One region of the Bacillus tuaregi genome, then DNA from elsewhere that is predicted to be linked to it. Evidence: a T-box and tRNA genes for the amino acid it is inferred to sense, from the RefSeq annotation. Region 1 holds a T-box; the other holds one or more tRNA genes.
What was found. A T-box is a leader RNA that pairs with one kind of tRNA and senses whether it is charged. The one in region 1 lies ahead of tyrS (tyrosine--tRNA ligase), so its partner is inferred to be a tRNA-Tyr.
Positions count from the first base shown of each region.

Region 2: it encodes a tRNA-Tyr, which carries the amino acid that the T-box ahead of tyrS (tyrosine--tRNA ligase) is inferred to sense. The anticodon was not compared.

Region 1 covers NZ_LT629731.1:976,610-988,652, reverse strand. Annotated here, with positions in the region: gene rpsD (30S ribosomal protein S4) at 38-640, shown strand; gene tyrS (tyrosine--tRNA ligase) at 706-1,965, opposite strand; T-box leader at 2,012-2,248, opposite strand; gene BQ5321_RS07045 (transglycosylase domain-containing protein) at 2,392-5,241, shown strand; gene acsA (acetate--CoA ligase) at 5,291-7,009, opposite strand; gene BQ5321_RS07035 (GNAT family N-acetyltransferase) at 7,302-7,934, shown strand; gene BQ5321_RS07030 (acetoin utilization AcuB family protein) at 7,963-8,613, shown strand; gene BQ5321_RS07025 (acetoin utilization protein AcuC) at 8,610-9,773, shown strand; gene ccpA (catabolite control protein A) at 9,824-10,822, opposite strand; gene BQ5321_RS07015 (bifunctional 3-deoxy-7-phosphoheptulonate synthase/chorismate mutase) at 11,117-12,043, opposite strand, start outside.
Region 2 covers NZ_LT629731.1:3,563,509-3,575,551, reverse strand. Annotated here, with positions in the region: rRNA gene BQ5321_RS19650 (23S ribosomal RNA) at 1-738, shown strand, start outside; rRNA gene rrf (5S ribosomal RNA) at 895-1,010, shown strand; tRNA gene BQ5321_RS19640 (tRNA-Asn) at 1,021-1,095, shown strand; tRNA gene BQ5321_RS19635 (tRNA-Ser) at 1,099-1,191, shown strand; tRNA gene BQ5321_RS19630 (tRNA-Glu) at 1,201-1,275, shown strand; tRNA gene BQ5321_RS19625 (tRNA-Val) at 1,396-1,471, shown strand; tRNA gene BQ5321_RS19620 (tRNA-Met) at 1,606-1,679, shown strand; tRNA gene BQ5321_RS19615 (tRNA-Asp) at 1,683-1,759, shown strand; tRNA gene BQ5321_RS19610 (tRNA-Phe) at 1,775-1,850, shown strand; tRNA gene BQ5321_RS19605 (tRNA-Tyr) at 1,858-1,941, shown strand; tRNA gene BQ5321_RS19600 (tRNA-Trp) at 1,978-2,048, shown strand; tRNA gene BQ5321_RS19595 (tRNA-His) at 2,061-2,136, shown strand; tRNA gene BQ5321_RS19590 (tRNA-Gln) at 2,150-2,224, shown strand; tRNA gene BQ5321_RS19585 (tRNA-Gly) at 2,230-2,304, shown strand; tRNA gene BQ5321_RS19580 (tRNA-Cys) at 2,314-2,387, shown strand; tRNA gene BQ5321_RS19575 (tRNA-Leu) at 2,411-2,492, shown strand; gene helD (RNA polymerase recycling motor HelD) at 2,870-5,194, opposite strand; gene ahpF (alkyl hydroperoxide reductase subunit F) at 5,500-7,029, opposite strand; gene BQ5321_RS19560 (UDP-glucose dehydrogenase family protein) at 7,329-8,651, opposite strand; gene galU (UTP--glucose-1-phosphate uridylyltransferase GalU) at 8,653-9,552, opposite strand; gene BQ5321_RS19550 (Na/Pi cotransporter family protein) at 9,708-11,342, opposite strand; gene BQ5321_RS19545 (HipA family kinase) at 11,451-12,043, opposite strand, start outside.

The DNA of each region.
Region 1 (12,043 bases):
TTTTACCAAAAATAAAAACATAGAGGAGGAGTCATTCATGGCTCGTTATACAGGTCCAAGCTGGAAACTGTCTCGTCGTTTAGGTATTTCCTTAAGCGGCACTGGTAAAGAATTAGAAAAGCGTCCTTACGCTCCTGGACAACATGGTCCAAACCAACGTAAAAAACTATCTGAATATGGTTTACAATTACAAGAAAAGCAAAAGCTTCGCCATATGTATGGTGTAAACGAGCGTCAATTCCGCAATCTTTTTGATAAAGCCGGAAAAATCGCTGGTATCCACGGTGAAAACTTTATGGTTCTTTTAGAATCTCGCTTAGATAATATTGTTTACCGTTTAGGTTTAGCTCGTACTCGCCGTCAAGCTCGTCAGCTAGTTAACCACGGTCATATTCTAGTAGATGGAAAGCGCGTTGATATTCCTTCTTACCGCCTACAACCAGGCCAAACAATTGGTGTTCGTGAAAAATCACGTAACCTTGACATCATCAAAGAAGCAATCGAAGTGAACAACTTTGTCCCTGATTTCTTAACTTTTGATGCTGACAAATTAGAAGGTACTTTCACACGTTTACCAGAGCGTTCTGAATTACCAGCTGAAATTAACGAAGCATTCATCGTTGAGTTCTACTCTCGTTAATGATACGTTAAAAAACCTTGCCATTTGGCAAGGTTTTTTATTATGTTGTCAGGCAACATGTTGGATTAATATTTTATTAAGTAGTATTTCTTTTTACCACGGCGAACGACTGTGAACTGCCCTTCAATCCGGTCTTTTGCAGTCACAAGATAATCTGTTTCGGTTACGCGTTCTCCATTAATAGATATAGCCCCATTTGTCACATCTTCTCGTGCCTGTCTTTTGGATGGTGCAATTTTTGCAGCGATTAATAAATCAACAATGTTGATGTCTTCACCTGTTGTATGCTCATAGGATGGAACATCTTTAAAGCCTTGTTTAATTTCCGCTGCTGTTAGGTTTTGAATTTCACCTTTAAACAACGCCTCAGTAATTTTCATTGCCTGATCAAGTGATTCCTGACCATGAATTAATCTTGTCATCTCTTCTGCTAACGCTTTTTGCGCTTTACGTAAATGAGGCTCTGCTTGAACAGATGCTTCCAGCGCTTCGATTTCTTCCTTCGATAAGAAAGTGAAAAACTTCAAATATTTGATGACATCCGCATCAGCTGTATTGATCCAGAATTGGTAGAACTCATACGGAGATGTTTTTTCAGGGTCCAGCCAAACTGCTCCGCTTTCCGTTTTACCAAATTTAGTTCCATCTGCTTTAGTCACAAGCGGAATCGTTAAGCCAAATGCCTTTGAGCCTTCAGGTGCCATTTTTCGAATTAATTCCAAACCTGTAGTGATATTTCCCCATTGGTCACTGCCGCCAACCTGCATCTTACAATCATGCTTTTCATACAGGTGTAAGAAATCCATTGCCTGTAAAATGGTATATGTAAATTCGGTGAATGAAATTCCTGTATCCAGGCGATTAGCAATCGTGTCCTTTGCCAGCATGTAATTCACCCCAACATGCTTGCCGTAATCACGCAGGAATGTCACGATGTCCATGGAGCCAGCCCAGTCATAGTTATTGACCATAATGGCGCCCTGTTCGCCCTCAAAATCAAAAATGTGACTCAATTGTTTCTGGATGCATTCCACATTATGCTGGATCACTTCCGTTGTTTGCAGTTTACGCTCTTCACTTTTTCCACTTGGGTCACCGATCATCCCTGTGGCTCCGCCCACTAAAACAATTGGACGATGTCCGTGCTGTTGGAATCGCCTTAACGTTAAAAATGGTAATAAGTGACCGATATGCATACTGTCTGCTGTCGGATCTACACCGCAATATAAGGAAATACTCTCCTTTTCTAATGTATCTTTAATACCTTCTTCATCTGTTTGCTGGTAAATAATACCTCTCCATTGTAAATCTTCAAGTAAAGTCATTTCGATGTTTCCTCCTAATAAAAAAATAAAAACGCCCCTGCAAACATGCAGGGACGCAAGCATTATGCGCGGTACCACCCAAATTGGAGATTATAGTCTCCCACTCAATAAGGTAACGGATTAACCGTTCACTAATACTAAAGCAGCATGGATTATTCGCTACCAATTCATAGTGAAAGCTCAGGGAGGTAATTCATTCCTTCTATATGCACCAGCTTACAGCAGCCGCTGGCTCTCTTAGGCAGGGATAGAGGCACTACTAGATTCCCATCTTTGCTTGTTTTTAGATAGTAATATTGCATTTTTACCATAGTCAGCAAATAATGTCAAATGATATCGGTAAAATTCCGCAAATAGCAACAATCTTTTCGGTTTCCCCCTCTTGTTTATGCTATAATGAAGGGTGATTTTGGAGGGGATCAATGAATGAAAATTGAAAAATCGAAATATAGCAGTAAATTTAAGAGGTTTATCAATCTGTTGAAGGATAAACAAACAATCAAGAAAGCCCGCATTACCTACCAAGTATTATGGAATCTTGCCCTTATTTTTATGATTGTAGTTGTACTTGGAGTCTTTTTTGCAGGCGGTCTAGGAGCAGGTTATTTTGCATCGCTGGTAAAAAATGAACCCATACGCTCCTATGATAACATGAAAAAAAATATCTATAACTATGAAGAAACCTCTAAACTATATTTCGCTAATGATGTCTACCTTGGTAAGCTCTACACTGACCTCGAACGGGAGGAAGTGAAGCTAAAGGATGTATCACAGGATTTGATTAACGCGGTTGTAGCAACAGAGGATGAATATTTCTACGAGCATGGTGGGGTTGTTCCTAAAGCAATCCTGCGAGCAATCTTTCAAGAGGTCACCAATTCTTCTGTCCAGACAGGAGGCAGTACACTTACCCAGCAGCTTATTAAAAATCAAATCTTAACAAATGAAGTCTCATTTGAACGAAAAGCAAAGGAGATACTACTGGCACTCCGGCTCGAAAAGTTCTTTTCAAAGGAGGAAATACTTGAAGCCTATTTAAATGTATCGACTTTTGGACGTAATTCATCGGGGAGAAATATTGCCGGTGTACAATCGGCGGCAAAGGGAATATTCGGCAAGGATGTAAGTGACTTGAACCTGCCACAGGCTGCGTTTATCGCTGGTTTGCCACAAAGTCCTTTTGGATATACACCGTATACGAACGGCGGTGAAATTAAACAAAATCTTAATCCTGGGATTTCGCGAATGAAAACCGTCTTAAACAGAATGTATACGGACGGAAAAATCTCAAAGCAGCAATATGAAGAGGCCCTCGCCTACGATATTACCAAGGATTTTATTACGATTCATGAAAATCCAGTCGAGCAATATCCATGGGTGACATTCGAAATTGAAAAACGGGCTACGGAAGTCATGTCATATGTGTTGGCAGAAAAAGACGGTATCACGAAGGACAAGCTGGATGGTGACGCCGTCTTAAAAGAAAAATACCTTGCCCTAGCTGATAGGGACATCCGTCAAAATGGCTATGAAATTCACAGCACAATAAATAAGGATATTTATGACCGATTTACAGAGGTTGTAAATAACTTCCAATACTATGGAAGCGATAAATCTAAAACGTATACTGATCCTGAGACAGGCGAAGTAAAGACGGTTAGTGACCCAGTAGAAACTGGAGCCATCTTGATAGAGAACAAAACAGGTAGAATCATCAGTTTTGTCGGCGGACGTGATTATCATCGTGAGCAGATCAACCATGCAACGAGCGCAAAACGGTCGAATGGTTCCACGATGAAGCCCTTGCTTGTCTATGCACCTGCTTTTGAACAGGGAACCATTTCTCCAGGTAGCATCCTACCTGACGTGCCATTAAGATTAAATCCTGGGTCAAGCAGACCTTGGCCTACCAACTACGGCGGTGGGACTCATGGGCTTGTAACAGCCAGGGAAGCGTTAACTAGATCCTACAATATCCCTGCAGTTAAAGCATATGTGGATATTATTGATACGAAACCGGCTCAATACCTCGAAAAAATGGGCTTTACCTCTTTAACAGAGGGTGACTATGTGAACCGTTCAGCTGCCCTTGGCGGACTGACAAACGGCGTCTCTGTTGAAGAAAATACGAACGCTTATGGCACCTTTGCCAACAGCGGTCAATTTATCGATGCTTATATGATTGAAAAAATTACGGATAAAGAAGGAAATATTATCTTTCAGCATGAAGTAAATCCGGTACCGGTTTTCAGTCCTCAAACCGCCTATTTAACCTATGATCTGTTAAGAGATGTTATTAGCGGTGGGACAGCCACATCCTTAAACGGGCGCTTAAAATTCAGCTCTGACTGGGCAGGGAAAACAGGTACAGGTCAGGATTACAAGGATTCATGGTTTGTTGCAACAAATCCAAATGTCTCATTTGGAGTTTGGAATGGTTACGATGAACCAAAACCATTAGAGCTAAGCTATAAAGGACTTTCATATGGTGTAAGAAATATTTATCTTTGGGCAGATTTAATGAATGCAGCCTATGACATTGCTCCAGAATTGGTAGACCCTAGCGAAAGACAACCAATGCCGGAGGGAATTGTAACAAGAACCTTCTGTGCGGTATCAGGCGGCTTAGCAACTGAGGCATGTGCAAATGCCGGACTTGTCCGCACCGATCTCTTCAATGCTAAGTTTGTTCCTACTAAATCGGACCATAGCTTTGATAGTGGAAAATTTGTTACAATTGGTGGCAAAAAATATTTAGCCCTTGATTCAACACCTGCAGAATTTGTCCAAACAGGCGTTATCCTAGACTCTGCTGCGATTCAAAAAATGCTCGGAATTTCAGCAAATCAATTGGCATCGTACAGCAACGGCTTGGCAAATGCAATTGTTCCAAGTTCCAGCCTCCAGGATAACGGAAGTCCTCCTTCTGCACCAGGTATTGCCGTTTCAGGAAATACCATTACATGGGGAGGCAGCTCAGAATACGATATCGTTGGCTATAGGGTCTATAATGGTGGAAGTAGAGTTGGGACGATTCAAGTAGATGGTTCCTACTCATTCCAGGCAGGAACTGGTACCTATTATGTCACTGCCGTAGATATCGCCGGAAATGAATCGGCACCATCTAACTCAGTTACCGTTGGCCAGCCACCAGCAACACCGGTTGATTCTGAAGCTCCTGATGATGGAACGAATACAGAAACCCAGCCGCCAGCTACTCCACCTAATGAACCTGAAACAGGGGAACAAGGTACTGAAACACCTCCTGTTCAATAGCTAAAAGCGGGTATCCCAATAAATGGGATACCCGCTTTTTCATGTCTCATTAATCTTCCATTGTAGAAAGGTCACCTGTTGGTAAATTTAGCTCCCATGCTTTTAACACACGGCGCATAATCTTACCACTTCTTGTCTTCGGCAATTTATCACGGAACTCGATTTCTCTCGGCGCTGCATGCGCTGCAAGTCCTGTTTTTACAAATTGACGAATATCTTCGATAAGCTCCTCTGATGGCTCATATCCATCTAAAAGGGCAACAAATGCCTTAATGATTTCTCCACGGACAGGATCCGGCTTACCGATTACTCCGGCTTCAGCAATCGCTGGATGCTCTAGAAGCTTACTTTCAACCTCAAACGGTCCAACACGCTCACCAGCAGTCATAATAACATCATCAACACGGCCTTGGAACCAGAAGTAACCATCTTCATCCATATATGCCGAATCTCCAGATACATACCAGTCACCAGGCATAAAGTAAGAATCATACTTTTCTTGGTTATTCCAAATCGTATACATCATGGATGGCCAGCCTTTTTTAATCGCTAGGTTACCCATACGATTAGGTGGTAGAACATTTCCTTGATCATCAACAATGGCTGCTTCTACACCTGGAATTGGCTTACCCATTGAACCAGGCTTCACTTCCATGCAAGGATAGTTACAAATGACCTGTGCACCGGTTTCAGTCATCCACCAAGTATCGTGAATTCTTAAACCAAATACCTTCATTCCCCAGCGGACAACCTCTGGATTTAATGGCTCACCAACACTTAAAATATGTCTTAAATTCGAAAGATCAAATCTCTTAACCACTTCATCACCAGCACCCATTAACATACGGAATGCAGTTGGGGCACTGTACCAAACGGTTACACCATAATCCTCAAGCATTTTATACCATGTTTCAGGATTGAAGCGACCGCCGACAATTAAATTTGACGTACCTGTCAGCCACGGTCCAAAAATTCCATAGGCTGTTCCTGTTACCCAGCCTGGATCAGCCGTGCACCAATATACATCCTCTTCTTTTAAATCAAGAACCCATTTAGCTGTTTGATATTGTTGAATCATTGCATTATGAATATGTAAGACACCTTTAGGTTTTCCAGTCGAACCAGACGTATAATGCAATAGCATCCCATCTGTACGGTCAACCCATTGAATATCAAGCTGTGTGCTTGCTTCGTTCAATTTTTTATTGAAGTCGATAATTTGACCATTTTCTTCTACATCGTCACCGACAACAAAAATATGTTTTAATGATGGCAATTCTTCAACAGGTATACGCGCTAAAAGTTCCTTTGTAGTCACAATCACTTTTGCATCACTGTCTTCTAGACGGTCACGTACAGCACCTTCCATGAATGCTTCAAATAATGGACCAACAATCGCACCAAGCTTAATCGCTCCTAAAACAGCGAAATATAACTCTGGAGATCTTGGCATGAAAATGAAAACACGGTCTCCCTTTTCAACTTGTGCATACTGTTTGAAAACATTACCAGCCTTATTGGAAAGCTCCTTCATTTCCTTAAACGTATATTTCTCTTTTCTTAATCCTTCATGATAATATAAGGCTATCTTGTTTTTTCTGACACTTTCTGCATGCTTGTCGATTGCTTCATAAGCAATATTTACTTTTCCAGTCTCATACCAAGAAAACATCTTCTCTGTTTCCTGCCAATCAAAACTATTATACACTTCCTCATAACTAGTAAGATTATAGTCCCCTTTTAGAGATGGCAAAACTTCCAATTTCATCTATCTTTTCCTCCTTTTTGTAATTTCAAATCTATTATATAACAAATTTAAAATTTTCTCAATTTTTAAAATATTATTTATTAAAAAAATTTTTAAATATATTTATCTATTATGTTCAAAAATAATTAATTATGTAAATAGACTAAGGTAACATTTATTAGTTAAAAATATTGTATAATGGTGTTAGTACATCCTTAATTCCTTTTAATCCCAGCTTATAAAGATTTATCCACCGATTTTTATTGAAGAGTATTAAGGGGTAAAGAATATTTATGGCGGTGAATAAAAATTTATGGAACATAAAAAAACTTACTATTCAAAAGAATTAACAACCCCTGTTGGCACTTTAATTGTTGAAGGACCGATGTCTCCAGAGCAATTGTCAGAACTTGAATTCGATACCGGTCTTGTTGCCTTTCGCCCTCCTAACAAACAGCATGAAGCAGTCATTGAGATTGCTAGTTTACCAGAAGGAAGAATTATCATTGCAAGATTAGAAAAAACCATTGTCGGCTATGTGACCTTCCTGTACCCTGATCCACTTGAGCGCTGGTCAGAAATAAAAATGGAAAACCTGATTGAATTAGGGGCAATTGAAGTGAGCTCCCATTATCGTAGTCTTGGGGTTGGCGAAGCATTGTTAACCGTCTCCATGATGGATGATGCTATGGAGGACTATATTATTTTTACAACTGAATATTATTGGCATTGGGATTTAAAAGGGACAGGGCTAAATGTTTGGGAATACCGTAATATTATGGGGAAAATGATGAACGTTGGAAATCTGGAATGGTACGCCACAGATGACCCTGAAATTTGCTCACATCCTGCCAACTGTCTCATGGTACGAATCGGGAAGCGAGTAAATTCAGAATCTATACAAAAATTTGATAGTTTACGTTTCATGAATCGTTTTATGTATTAAAATATAGGTAGAAAAGGGGGAAATTAACATGATCGTCGAAGAAATTATGAAAACGAGGATTATTACGCTAACTCAAGATCAACCTATCCTAGAAGCAACGAAACTCATGCTACAGCATAAAGTCAGACATCTTCCAATTGTCACAGATGACCAATATTTAATCGGATTAGTATCTGACCGAGATATCCGTGATGCAACACCTTCCATTCTAACCGATCCAGAGGAACAAAAGGATGTCCTTCAGAAACCGATTAAAACTATCATGAAAACCAACCTGATTACAGGACACCCGCTCGATTTTGTGGAGGAAATTGGCGCTATCTTCTATGAACATCATATAAGCTGTCTACCAATTGTAAAGGATAAGAAATTAGTTGGAATTATCACGGAGACCGATTTATTACATACATTGATAGAACTTACCGGGGCCAATCAGCCTGCATCGCAAATTGAAATTAAAGCTCCGAATCGTGCCGGTGTTCTGAATGAAATAACTGCTGTCTTTCGTGAATTAAAGGTTAATATATTAAGCGTACTTATTTACCAGGACAAAAAGGATGAAGGCTATAAAATCATTGTGATTAGAGCACAGACCATTAACCCTATTAGTTTAATAGAGCATATCAAAAAGGCTGGATATCAAGTTCTTTGGCCAAATTTACCGGGTATTGTAAGATGAATGATGATTCAATCTTTATCTATTCACCTGAGCTATTAAACTATCGATTTAATGCACATCATCCTTTTAGTCCACTGCGCTTGAAATTAACGTTAGACCTATTAGATAAATGTAATGCGATTAATAGTAAACAAATAGTACCACCAAGACCAGCAACAAGAGAGGAATTAATTCTGATTCACGATCCACAATTTGTCGATGCAGTACAGCTAGCAGGAGATGGGAAGCTTTCCTCCCAACTTGCTGAAAGCTATGGCTTCGGTACCGAGGATACGCCAATTTTTCCAAATATGCATGAGGTTACTTCCTTAATAGTCGGAGGAGCCCTTACGGCTGCGGATTATGTGATGAGCGGAAAAGCAAGGCATGCTCTGCATCTTAGCGGCGGCCTTCATCATGGTTTTCGTGGGAAGGCATCCGGTTTTTGTGTGTACAATGATATTTCTGTCATGATTAAATATATTCAGGAAAAATATCAAGCCCGTGTCCTTTATATTGATACAGATGCACACCATGGTGATGGGGTACAATGGGCCTTTTATGATGATCCAAATGTATGTACACTTTCGATCCATGAAACGGGCCGCTATTTATTTCCCGGAACTGGTAATATCAGCGAAAGAGGACAGGGTGCAGGCTATGGTTTTTCCTTTAATATTCCAATCGATGCGTTCACTGAGGATGAATCGTTTTTGGATTGTTATCGAAATGCGGCCTTTGAGGTAACAGAGTTTTTCAAACCAGATATCATTATTACACAAAACGGCGTCGATGCTCATTATCTGGACCCCTTAACTCACTTATATTCAACTATGGCTACCTTTAAGGAAATTCCAAAGCTTGCCCATGAACTTAGCCATCAGTTTTGTGATGGAAGATGGATTGCTGTGGGTGGCGGAGGCTACGATATATGGAGAGTTGTTCCAAGGGCCTGGGCCTCTATTTGGTTTGAAATGACGGAAAACCAAACCAACACAGGAATTCTTCCAGAGGAATGGGTGACACGTTGGCAGGAAAAATCGGATGTGATTCTCCCAACTAACTGGGAGGATAATGAGCATTTGTATGAAGCCATTCCAAGAAAAGAAGAAATTACTGAGAAAAACAAACAAACACTTGAAAAAGCATTATATTCGATTCGAAAAGAAAAAAAAGCATAAAATAACAGGGAGTTCTAGCTTGAACTCCCCCGTTATTTTTAATTTATAGCCTATTTTGTTGAATCCCGCACCTCAATCCGATGTGGCAGAACAACGATTAAATCGTCTACTTCCTCTTTGTTCATTAGCTTTGTTAATAAACGCATCGCTACAGCGCCAATATCATATAACGGCTGTACAATCGTCGTAAGCTGCGGCCGCACCATCATCGATAATCTTGTATTATCTGAGGTGATGACTTCAAAGTCCTCAGGGATACTAAAGCCTTTATCTTGGGCACCATGAACAACACCCAAGGCCATTTCGTCTGAACCAACCATTATGGCTGTAGGGCGATTACCTGCTTCAAGAAGCTTTTCAAAAGCCTCAATCCCAGAATCATATGTATAGTCCCCTTCAGCTACTAGTTCTTCATTATATTCAATACCAGCATGAGCTAACGCTCTTTTATAGCCTGCGAGCTTTTTATGAACATTTATCGGATCATGTAAAGGACCGATTGCCAGCCCAATAGATTTGTGTCCCTTTTCAATAAATGTGCTCACCGCATCAAATACCGCCTGTTCATGGTCAATATTAACCGAAGGTATTTTCTCTGTTTCCTCAATAGAACCCGCCAATACAATCGGCACAGGTGATTTTTCAAATTCTTCCACATGTTCCTTCGTAACATTTCCACTCATAAAGACGAGACCGTCAACCTGCTTGCCTAGCATTGTATTTAACAGGTGTAGCTCCTTATCTTTATTTTGGTCTGAATTACTTAAGATAATGTTGTATTTATACATGGTTGCAATATCTTCAATTCCCCTTGCCAGCTCAGCGAAGAAGACATTCGAAATATCAGGGATAATCACCCCAACCGTTGTAGTTTTCTTACTTGCCAACCCTCTTGCCACCGCATTCGGTCGATAACCTAAACGATCGATAACCTCTAAAACCTTTTTCCTTGTTGTTGGCTTGACATTTGGGTTGCCATTTACTACCCGTGATACAGTCGCCATCGAAACATTAGCTTCTCGAGCAACATCATATATCGTAATATTCATATGTAACACTCCTTTATGCTCTTAATCATAATCAATTTTTCGGATGTTTATTCTATTATATTACTTTGTTCTAAAATTCACGAACGAATTGTCAAATGAATAAATTTAATCCAATTAATGATAAGAATTCAATAATATTACTTCTGTTATTAATCATACGATAGAGAGCCACATCTCGCAATGTCAATTGTTTTTTTATCTCACATTTCATCATTTTTGAATTCTTCTTGACCATCAAGTCTCACAAAGAAAAACTTTCCACGTTATTGTGGAAAGCTTTCTTGACCTAGCTTGCTATGCTTTTATAAAAACAGATTTCTGAATTTCATTATAAAACTCATCAAATTGCTTTAGGTCCATTTGTTGTGCAGAGTCAGAAAGTGCGACGGCTGGATCTGGATGAACTTCAGCCATAACACCATCTGCACCAATTGCTAGAGCTGCTTTTGCACATGGAAGCAATAAATCTCTGCGGCCCGTTGAATGGGTCACATCCACCATAACTGGTAAATGGGTTTCTTGCTTTAAGATAGGTACAGCTGAAATATCTAATGTATTTCTTGTTGCTTTTTCATATGTCCGAATACCACGTTCACAAAGAATAATTTGACCATTTCCCTGTGACATAATGTATTCTGCAGCGTTAATGAATTCTTCAATCGTTGCCGACAGACCACGTTTCAAGAGGACTGGTTTGTTAACTGCCCCTGCTGCCTTGAGTAATTCGAAGTTTTGCATATTACGGGCCCCGATTTGAATAACATCGATATAATCAAGTGCCGTTTCAATGTCGGTTGGTGTGACAATCTCACTGATCACAGCCAAATCATATTCATCAGCCACACGTTTTAATATCTTTAGGCCTTCAACCCCAAGACCCTGAAAGTCATACGGAGAAGTTCTTGGTTTATAAGCCCCGCCACGAAGAAGCTTAAGTCCTTTTGCTTTTACCGAGGCTGCAACCGCTGCTACCTGATCGTATGATTCAACAGAGCAAGGTCCGAAAACAAAGGAAGGGGTTCCCGCTCCAACCAATTCACCTTTTAGATCGATGACGGTGTCTTCTGATTTTTTCTTACGTGAAACGAGCAGTGCTTTACGATGATCATCCTGCTGTAGCTCTAGTCCCGCTTTAAAAATTTGTTTAAATAAATGTAAAATAGTTGAATCCTCAAAAGGACCATGGTTATTTTCAATAATTTGGTCGAGCATTTGACGTTC
Region 2 (12,043 bases), 2.6 Mb from region 1:
TCGGTGGGATACTACCCTGGCTGTATTGAACTTCTAACCCGCGCCCCTGATCGGGGCGGGAGACAGTGTCAGGTGGGCAGTTTGACTGGGGCGGTCGCCTCCTAAAAAGTAACGGAGGCGCCCAAAGGTTCCCTCAGAATGGTTGGAAATCATTCGTAGAGTGTAAAGGCACAAGGGAGCTTGACTGCGAGACCTACAAGTCGAGCAGGGACGAAAGTCGGGCTTAGTGATCCGGTGGTTCCGCATGGAAGGGCCATCGCTCAACGGATAAAAGCTACCCCGGGGATAACAGGCTTATCTCCCCCAAGAGTCCACATCGACGGGGAGGTTTGGCACCTCGATGTCGGCTCATCGCATCCTGGGGCTGTAGTCGGTCCCAAGGGTTGGGCTGTTCGCCCATTAAAGCGGTACGCGAGCTGGGTTCAGAACGTCGTGAGACAGTTCGGTCCCTATCCGTCGTGGGCGTAGGAAATTTGAGAGGAGCTGTCCTTAGTACGAGAGGACCGGGATGGACGCACCGCTGGTGTACCAGTTGTTCTGCCAAGAGCATCGCTGGGTAGCTATGTGCGGAAGGGATAAGTGCTGAAAGCATCTAAGCATGAAGCCCCCCTCGAGATGAGATTTCCCATAGCGTTAAGCTAGTAAGACCCCTGAAAGATGATCAGGTTGATAGGTTTGGGGTGGAAGCGTGGTGACACGTGGAGCTGACAAATACTAATCGGTCGAGGACTTAACCAAATTGAAAAGCGTAGGTGCTCTTTGGCGCCGCAGCTGGACAACACATTGTTTATTACTCGTCCTTTTTCTTCAGCATTATCTAGTTTTGAGGGAACAATTTTTGTGAAATCCCTTGAAAAATTCTAAAAAGACATTATAATAATATATGTCTCATAGTTTGGTGACAATTGCGAGAAGGTCACACCCGTTCCCATCCCGAACACGGAAGTTAAGCTTCTCAGCGCCAATGGTAGTTGGGGTTTTACCCCTGTGAGAGTAGGACGTCGCCAAGCATAATATTATTCCGCAGTAGCTCAGTGGTAGAGCTATCGGCTGTTAACCGATCGGTCGTAGGTTCGAATCCTACCTGCGGAGCCATTAGGAGAGCTGTCCGAGTGGCCGAAGGAGCACGATTGGAAATCGTGTAGGCGGGCAAAACCTGTCTCAAGGGTTCAAATCCCTTGCTCTCCGCCATTATTATGTGGCCCCTTGGTCAAGCGGTTAAGACACCGCCCTTTCACGGCGGTAACACGGGTTCGAATCCCGTAGGGGTCACCATTATGAAGATAGTAGTTAGCTGTTAGTAATTAGAAAAGAAAGGTTAGAATCATATTGTTTTTATAAGATTCGTTTTCCTATCTAACTATTCACTAACCAACTAACAACTTTGTCTAACCTGGAGGATTAGCTCAGCTGGGAGAGCATCTGCCTTACAAGCAGAGGGTCGGCGGTTCGAGCCCGTCATCCTCCACCATTTTAGTGGATAGTATTTAGTGATTAGTAGTTAGAATTCCGGAAAATTCAATGAAGCAATAAATAGTTTACTTTGTTGAAAAACTTACACCCTAACAACTAAAAACTAATAACTAACAACTTATTTACTATTATCGCGGGGTGGAGCAGTTCGGTAGCTCGTCGGGCTCATAACCCGAAGGTCGCAGGTTCAAATCCTGTCCCCGCAATTTGGTCCGGTAGTTCAGTTGGTTAGAATGCCTGCCTGTCACGCAGGAGGTCGCGGGTTCGAGTCCCGTCCGGACCGCCATTTTTACTTTATTAAGGCTCAGTAGCTCAGTCGGTAGAGCAATGGACTGAAAATCCATGTGTCGGCGGTTCGATTCCGTCCTGAGCCACCATTTATCCGGAGGGGTAGCGAAGTGGCTAAACGCGGCGGACTGTAAATCCGCTCCCTTGGGTTCGGCGGTTCGAATCCGTCCCCCTCCACCATTGTTTTTTCACGGTAGTGAAAATAACTATCAATTTAGGGGTATAGTTTAAAGGTAGAACGAAGGTCTCCAAAACCTTTGGTGTGGGTTCAATTCCTACTACCCCTGTTAATCACAATGGCGGCTGTGGCGAAGTGGTTAACGCATCGGATTGTGGTTCCGACATTCGTGGGTTCGATTCCCATCAGCCGCCCCATTATTTATACAACTGGGCTATAGCCAAGCGGTAAGGCAACGGACTTTGACTCCGTCATTCGTAGGTTCGAATCCTGCTAGCCCAGCCATTTTCGCGGAAGTAGTTCAGTGGTAGAACACCACCTTGCCAAGGTGGGGGTCGCGGGTTCGAATCCCGTCTTCCGCTCCATTTTATTAAGGCGGCATAGCCAAGTGGTAAGGCAGAGGTCTGCAAAACCTTTACCACCGGTTCGAATCCGGTTGCCGCCTCCATATTTTTTATTATTAAATATTTTGCCGGTGTGGCGGAATTGGCAGACGCGCACGACTCAAAATCGTGTTCCTTCTGGAGTGTCGGTTCGACCCCGACCACCGGTATCTAGAGATTTGTTAGAGAATATAAAACTCACAATTATTGATTAAATCATTAATTGTGAGTTTTTTTGTTTAACTTCATTCAGGAGGATTCCTCCACTTCTAGAAGTGGGGGATGAATGCACATTGTACTTCGATTCAGTGGGGTTCAAACCCCAGCTGAATGAAGTTAAGCCTCCGGCGAGTCTTGCGATTTTTTTAAGGTAGTTTATCGAGCGAGCTCAGGTAATCCGGACGCAAACTCGACGGGCGAATTTGATTATAGTATATTTGCTTATGGGTGGAAGACAGCGATTCAGTGAAAAAAACGAGCAATGATATCATTGCTCGTTTTCCAGTTTTTTATTACACTTTCGCAATAGCAAGTTTACCTGCCGTCATCAGGTCACCTCAATAAAGCCCTCCTGCAATCCATTATGCAAAAATTGACATGGTTCGCCAACACTGAATAACTGCAAATAATGCATCGCTCTAGTACAGGCTGTGTAGAAAACTCTAAGCAAGTCTTCATTACCGTATACAAGTGTTGAGGCATCATAGATTATGACTGCATCAAATTCAATTCCCTTGGATAAATAAGACGGTACAACAACAACTCCTTGCTCATACTCAATCGAACTGCTCTTTAGGAGCTTAAGTTCATCAATGCTAGTTAAAGCATTATAGGCTTGAAAACTTTCCTCTGCAGACTTACAGATAATCGCAATGCTATTAAATCCAAGGTTACGTAATTCTGTGACCTTTGAGGCAATGCAGTTGTGCAGTTCTTTTTTATCATTTACTTGTGTCAGTTTGGGCCGTTCTCCGTCACGTTCAAATGGAGTTATTCCTTTTCCATTGGGCACGAGTCTTCGTGTAAATTCAATGATTGGTTTGGTCGAGCGATAACTCCGAGTTATATTAATTAACTCCGTTTCATCTGCTCCGTAAAGGCTAGTTAATGTGTGAAAATCAACTCTTTCGCTAGCATGGGCAAAAATCGCCTGATTAAAGTCGCCGAGCACGGTCATCCTTGCTGCAGGAAATAAACGCTTCAAAAACTCAAATTGAAAGGGGGAATAATCCTGAGCCTCATCCACAACGATGTGTTTAATGGCGCTGTTCGTCTGAAAGCCTTGAATCAGCTCTTTTAAAAGTAAAAATGGCGTAGCATCCTCATAACATAGTATGTCATCATCTAGCATTTTCAACGTACCTTGACATATAGGCTCCCATTCCTCAGGTTTTTCACCTTCGATTCTCAGGAACTCAGTAAATAGCTGTTTGTACAAGCCCTTAAAGTCGATGAACTGAAACGCTCGAATTCGTTTTTTCAAAGGCTTTAATTTTTGATGTACAATTAATTGGGCAAGTGCTTCTGGCTCCATCTCATAGTCAGAGATATTTTCTTGTTTAAAGCCTCGTTTTTTCGCTAAGTATCTATGGGCTTTATGGTAATCCTCGCTGCTAAGAAGTTCGATTTCCTCTCGAACCCAAGATTTTTTTCGTTCCATCTTTTGGACATCAGTTATTTTTTTAATCAGCCATTCTCTTAGCTTTTCCAGCCTATTATGGAAGCGGAGTGAAGGGTCGTGATGATAAAATCTTTCGGCTATTTGCTGTGCTGAAACAATTGGTTTCCCTTTAAAGTTTATATCCTTAAATAGCATTCCCGATAACTCGAGTGACTGTCTATAGGTTTGAATCGTTTCGAAAAAGCGGGTAGATGCTTTGTAACGGATACCTGCAAGCCTTGACCTGTACGAAGGAGAATCGGCCTCCGTTAATACATATTCCAATTGCTCGAAGGGATTTTCAACGTGAAACTCTTTACCGAGATGATGATCCAGGTATTCCTGAAAGGTGACCTGCTGCATATTTTCCTCACCCAGCTCTGGCAGTACATTGGCCACGTAATGACTAAACATGGTATTAGGTGAAAAAAGAATAATTTGATCAGCATTTAAACGGTCTCGATATTTGTAAAGTAAATAAGCAATTCGCTGTAGCGCGGCTGATGTTTTTCCACTACCTGCTGCCCCATGAACAATTAGTAGTCTGCCGCGGTCATGACGGATGATCAGGTTTTGCTCCTGTTGAATGGTCGCTACAATATTATGCATTTGTTTATCGGTACCATTACCAAGTACCTGTTGTAATATTTCGTCCCCAATCGTAAGACTCGTATCAAACATAGAATGAAGAACGCCGTTGCGTATTAAGTATTGCCACTTTTTCTCTAAAATGCCCTGGATGGTGCCACCGGGAGTTTCGTATTTAGCTGGTCCGGGCTGATAATCGTAGTAAACACTCGAGACTGGAGCTCTCCAATCGTAAATTAGAAAGTCTTCCCCGCTCTTATCAGTAAGTGAGGAGATGCCAATATAGATTTGTTCCTGTGTTGTATTTCCTTCTTCGATAAAATCAATCCGGCCAAAATAAGGAACCTCCTGCATTCGTCGCAGCGTGGCTAAACGTTTAGTTGCATGTCGATGAGTACTTTGGCTGACAGACAGAGCTTGAGCCTCTTGCCGCAAGCCGATAATAGTTTCAAGGTAATCATCGAAAGAATCAGTATTCACCTTAACCTCATCCCAAAAGTGCCTGCGGATTTGAACCACTTCGTTTCTGCGCCTGGTCGTTTCATCTTCCAATTGATGTATTTCCTCCATTAGGGTGTCCATGACTAAGTTTAGTCTTTGCTCCTGCTGTTGCTCTGGATTCATATCATACACTCCTTAAAAAATATTGATAAAAGGGTTGACTTCAGTATCGATTTTGAATTATAATTAAAGTAGGGATAATATACTAAAAATAATTAATCGATACATATCTATATAAATTTATCACATAATCGCATTTTTTTCAATCTGCTATAAATAAATTCTATGTTATTTCCGTAAAATAACTTTATTAAGTTTAAATAAACCTGCCCTCAAATCAATTTGGGGCAGGTTTATTATTTTGGAGAATTATAGAACAAAAAAAGCCAGTCTTCCATTAATGAAGGAAGATTGGCTTAAAATGGTGATTAATTTCTAATTAAGTATTCAAATGCCCCTAGGGCAGCTGTTGCACCTGATCCCATTGAGATGATGATTTGTTTAAATTTACTATCTGTACAATCGCCAGCCGCAAACACACCTGGTATATTTGTCGATCCGCTCTTATCAATGATAACCTCGCCAACACGATTTAGATCGACGGTGTCTTGGAGCCATTCAGTATTAGGAATTGTACCGATTTGAACGAATACCCCCTGTAATTCGATATGGTGTTCTTCTCCAGTTTGGCGATCCTTGTAGGTTACACCATTAACTTTGTCTGTACCGTTAATTTCCATGACTTGCGCTTGTTCGATAATCGTTACGTTCGAAAGGCTACGCACGCGATCGCACAGAACCGGATCGGCTTTTACTTCAGAGCGAGCGAGTAGTGTTACATGCTTAACAATGCCTGCTAAATCAATAGCTGCTTCTACACCTGAATTTCCGCCACCAATGACAACAACATGTTTGCCGGCAAAGAGGGGACCATCGCAGTGGGCACAATAGGCAATCCCTTTATTTCTGAACTCCTTTTCTCCAGGCACGTCAGCATTACGCCAGCGGGCGCCAGTTGACAGGATAACGGTTTTACTTTTAAGAACAGCACCGTTCTCTAATTCAACCTCGATAAAATCTGTCTTCCTTTCTAGGTGCTTTGCCCGTTGTAGGTTCATAATGTCAACATCATATTGCTTCACATGTTCTTCTAAGGTAGCCGCAAGCTTTGGCCCCTCTGTATAGTTGACTGTAATTAAGTTTTCAATCCCGACTGTGTCTAATACCTGTCCGCCAAAACGGTCTGCAACAATACCAGTGCGAATGCCTTTACGTGCGGAGTAAATGGCAGCACTTGCACCTGCAGGGCCGCCGCCGACAATCAGGACATCATAAGGGTCTTTATCAGCAAATTCGGAAGCGTCTGGACCACTGCCTAAATTCATCAGAATCTCTTCAAGTGACATACGGCCGCTGTTAAAGAACTCGCCATTTAAGTACACGGTCGGAACGGCCATAATATCTTTCGCTTCGACCTCTTCTTTAAAAACAGCACCATCAACCATCGTATGTGTGATGTTAGGGTTTAAAAGACTCATAACATTTAGCGCTTGAACAACATCTGGGCAGTTGTGGCAGCTCAGGCTGGCATAGGTTTCAAACCGATATTCGTCTTTAATATTTTTAATTTGGTCGATGATTTTCTGATCCGCTTTTGGAGCTCTTCCGCTGACCTGTAGTAACGCCAGCACCAATGATGTGAATTCGTGCCCAAGCGGGATTCCGGCAAAAGTAATTCCTGTGTCTTCACCGGGACGATTGATACTAAAGCTAGGAGTTCTTTCTAACTCTGTTTGCGCTACTTTTATGTTGGAAGACATGGCTGCTAATTCCTCTGCAAGTGCAGTCATATCCTTTGATACTTGATCCGTGCCAGAGCTTACTTTAATATGTACTTCGCCTTCCATTAGCTGTAAGTATTGTGATAATTGCGATTTGATTTCAGCGTCTAATATCATCATAGTATCCTCCTATTTTCAGTGAGATTATTGTCAAGAGATAACACCATTATACTATTTTGCGGACAAGAATGCCTAAGCGGAGTGTGGTAAATTAATAACATATTAAATATTATATCTATTTATAATGATTATTTATTTAAAATAATTATTATAAAATATAGTGTTTTTGTCAAGTTTATTTAGTATTAATGGATAAAATAAGGTAACTTTAAGCGAATGAGGGGGAGGTAAAAAAGAAAATTCGGAAGCCTATTAGGATAATAGTCTACCGAATCTTGCTCACTTCACCCCTTTTTCTAATTGATTTCATCCTTGCCAGTAATAATTGCCGGCTTTCCAATCGGATAATATTCTATCCTTGGACAGGCTCTAACTTTTTCCTCAGAAAAGCAATTTCGGCCATCAAAAATAAGTGGTTGCTTCATTTGTTGGGTAACTTTTACCAAATCTAACTGCTTAAACTTCTGCCATTCGGTAACAAGAAATAAGGCATCAGCATTATCGATTGCTTCTTCTATTGAACTGGCATATTCAATCGTATTCCCTAAGACCTTTTTGGCATTTTCCGTTGCGACTGGGTCATAGGCGACAACTTGAGCTTCTGCCCCACGCAAAAGGTGAGCGATGTTGATTGAGGGTGCCTCCCGCATATCATCTGTTTCAGGCTTGAACGACAGGCCAAGCAGGGCGATTTTTTTATTTTTTAATGAACCGAGCACTTTACAGGCCTTTTGATAAAGTAGTATTTTTTGTGACTCGTTTATGCTAATCGTATTTTTTAATAAATCGAAGGAGATACCGTATGAGTCGGCGGTATGCAGAAGAGCTTTGACATCCTTTGGAAAGCAGGAGCCGCCATAGCCAATTCCGGCCTGAAGAAAGGCTGCACCGATTCGATTATCCCGGCCCATGCCGTCTGCCACATCAATAATATTTGCCCCGACCGCTTCACAAAGATTGGAGATTTCATTTATAAAGCTGATTTTCGTTGCTAAAAAAGCATTGGAGGCATACTTAATCATTTCGGCACTTCGCACATTGGTTAGTAGTATCGGAACTCCTAATGGACGATACATTTCCTGTATTTTCAGGGCAGCTTCCTTGTCCTGAGAGCCAATGACAATCCGGTCGGCCTTCATTGTATCCTTGACTGCTGAGCCCTGTCTTAAAAATTCAGGGTTTGAGACCATTTTAAACGGTGTATTCGTATGTTCCTCGATGATACATTTTACATAATCATTCGTACCTACAGGAACCGTACTTTTGATGACGACAATGGTATTTGGCTTCATGTGGGCTGATAGATCCTTTGCGGCTTGAACAAGATAGGAAAGGTCTGCGGCACCATCATCCCCCTGGGGAGTTCCGACGGCAATGATAATGATGTCTGCAGTTTCTATAGCTTCCTTATGGGAGGTTGTAAAATGCAGTCTTCCTAGAGCGGTATTTTTTACAAGAAGATCTTCCAGTCCAGGTTCATATATCGGGGAGAGACCTTGGCGAAGCCGATTAATTTTTGCTTCATCCACATCGATACAACACACAGAATGACCAATTTCCGACAAACAAACGCCAGTTGACAGTCCGACGTAACCAGTACCTAATACAGCTATTTTCATATTAATTCGTCTCTTCCTTTAACGTAATCTCTTTCTGGGTAATCGCGTTTAAATAGGAAAGCACTTCTTCTTTAATGTCCTCGCGCTGCAAGGCAAAATCTAGTGTGGCTTTAATAAATCCGATTTTGTCACCGACATCATAGCGGGACCCTTCAAAATTATAAGCCAATACTGCTTGCTGTTTATTTAGCTCATTAATAGCATCAGTAAGCTGGAGTTCATTGTTATATCCGATTGGAAGCTTGGATAGAATATCAAAGATTTCAGGCCTTAATACATATCTTCCCATAATAGCATAATGGGAGGGTGCAGCTTCCTTGCGGGGTTTTTCTATTAAAGAATCAATATAGAACAGGTTAGGTTCAATATTTGTTCCTTTAGGTTTTATAATGCCGTATTTATGAACCTGGTTTTCTGGTACGGATTGGACTGCTATAACTGAACTGTTACAGTATTCAAATACGTTAATCATCTGTTTTAAGCATGGGGTTTCTGATTTGACAATATCATCACCAAGCAGCACGGCAAAGGGCTCATCGCCAATAAAGCTTTTCGCACATAAAATCGCGTGCCCGAGTCCCTTTGCTTCTTTTTGACGAACATAATAAATATTGGCCAGGTTTGATATTTTTTGTACCTCGTCTAATCTAGTAAGCTGGTTCTTCTTAAGTAATGCATCCTCCAGTTCATAGGATTTATCGAAATGATCCTCGATGGACCTTTTTCCTCTGCCGATGATGATAACAATTTCTTCTATTCCTGAAGCCACTGCCTCCTCGACAATATATTGAATCGTTGGCTTATCAACAATCGGCAGCATTTCTTTAGGTTGAGCCTTTGTGGCCGGTAGGAAACGTGTGCCAAGACCAGCTGCAGGTATAATTGCTTTTCTAATTTTCATAAGCTGCCTCCATTTCTGACTTTCTTATTTCTTTATATGCTCACAGACAAGTACCGGTCACGTTAGTAGCCTATCAATCTTTATTTCAGATTAAGGATCAATGGGGAAGAATTAAAGTAAAAGATAAAACAGGGCCGATTTGGCCCTGTTTTGAATTAATGACGTTTATCAAGTACTGTATCTGCAATATTAACAGCATGGTCTGCAATCCGTTCCAGATTGTGAATTAAATCGATGAAAATAACTCCTGATTTCGGAGAGCAGGTCCCCTCCGTTAAACGATGAATATGCTGCTTGCGATATTGCTGCTCCATGGCATCAATCATCATTTCTTTTTCAATAACCCTTCTCGCAGTATCTTTGTCATTATGCTTTAAGGCTGCTAGGGCGTCTTTTACAATAGAAATGGTGATGTCATACATGTCATCTAGATCTTCTTTTGCAGTATCAGACATGGTAACTTTATGAATTAATTGAAATTCAATTAATTCAATCATATTTTCACAGTGGTCACCGATTCTTTCAATATTTCGAACGGTATCTAGAAGGATACCATGCTCTTCCGACTTTTTTATTGATAATGAGGAAGAGGAGAGTTGTATGAGATACTCTGTAATCGTTTGATCGAGATGATTAATGACTGTTTCCAGTTGATACATGCTCGTAGCATGCTTTAAATGCTTTGTATCAATAAATTCCTTTGTTTCCTCTAGTCCCACTAAAGCCATATTACCCATGTGCAGCACTTCTTCCTTTGCTTGTCCAAGAGCGATGGTTGGGGATTGCTCAATAAATACTGGATTTAGATGCTTTGGCTGGAAGCTCCAAGCCGTATCTTTTCCAGGAATCAACTTCGTAACGATGATAGCCAGTACGGAGACAAAAGGGAGGAGAATAACCGTGTTTGTTATATTAAAGATGCCATGTGCAAAGGCAAGTGTCATTTCTGGATTTAAATTGAGCAGGGATTGAAGGGAATGTATAAGTGCTGTGAATGGAACTAATAGAAGGAGAAAGAGGGTTGTACCAAATAAGTTAAATAAAACATGGGTGGCAGCTGCTCTTTTGGCCGTAATAGAAGTACCAATAGAGGCCAGAACCGCTGTGATTGTGGTGCCGATGTTATCCCCGAATAAGATAGGCAAGGCTGCATCTAGATTTAGTAAGGATTCAGCATACATGCTCTGAAGAATTCCAATGGTTGCGCTGGAACTTTGAACAAGGACAGTGAACATAGTACCTGCGAGGGTTCCAAGTAATGGAGTTGTACTAAAGTTTAAGGTTAGTTCATGGAAGGCTTCTAATGCTCTAAGTGGTTTCATTCCATCACTCATTAGTTCTAATCCATAGAAGAGAGCGCCAAATCCAAAGATAATTTGTCCGAGATACGTTAATTTTTTTTTCCCTTTAAAGAAAAATAAAAATATAGCACCAAATGCAATAATAGGAAGAGCGTAGTCTCCAATATCAATACCAATAATAAAAGCTGTGACAGTTGTTCCAATATTAGCACCCATGATGACACCAATTGCCTGTCGAAGTGTCATAAAGCCGGCACTCACAAGACCAACGGTAATAACTGTTGTACCTGAACTGGTTTGCAAAAGAACGGTTACAAAAATACCTGCTAGAACTCCCATTAAAGGATTTGTAGTATATTTATCAAGAATCCTCTTTAATTTGTCTCCTGCTGAATTTTGCAGGCCATCTCCCATTGATTTGATTCCTAATAGGAATATCCCTAGGCCCCCAAAAAATTCAAAAAGCATTTGTTGTAAATTTAGCTCCACTTCGCCAACTCCTAACTGAATCAATTTATGCTGCGTATGTTTTTTGAGGGTCTTCTAACGGGAGTAACCATTGAAAACCCTCTGTGTTTACTAACGAAATAATCTGAATTAAACTGTTTTTGGTTTTTTACTATCATGTAACGGTCGATATATTGTATTAATGAATTTTTGAATGAGGTCAGGTAGTACTTTTTTACGGCGCATGAGCAATGCATTGACCATTGCTTTTTTCTCCTCTTTTGTTACTCCCCATTCATCTGGAATCATAGATACAATTTCTTCAATTAAAAAAATCGGTATCTTTTGGATAATATCTACTTGCTCGAAGAATTCTTTCTCATCCTGAATAAAATCGGCTATGATTTGATGTGTGGCACTTTTTATTAAGCCTACTGGGAGGTTTTCAATCTCGTCCATCTGCCAATTATAGGTTCCGAAGACCTCAGCATGGTCGATTGCCCATAGTCGAAGGATATTTCCCTGTGCCTTTTGTAACAGAATATTTTTACGAGTCCTGTCGCTGTTATAGAGCCAATAATCAAATACGATTATACTTGCGAGTTCATCTGAATTGATTATTTTCGGGATATCGAGAACCTGGTGACCGTCTAAACAATCTGGAATATAGGTAAGTGCAAATTGATATGGGATGCTATTTATTGCGGCAAGCTCAGGGATTTGTGAAGAATAGCTTTGCGGGA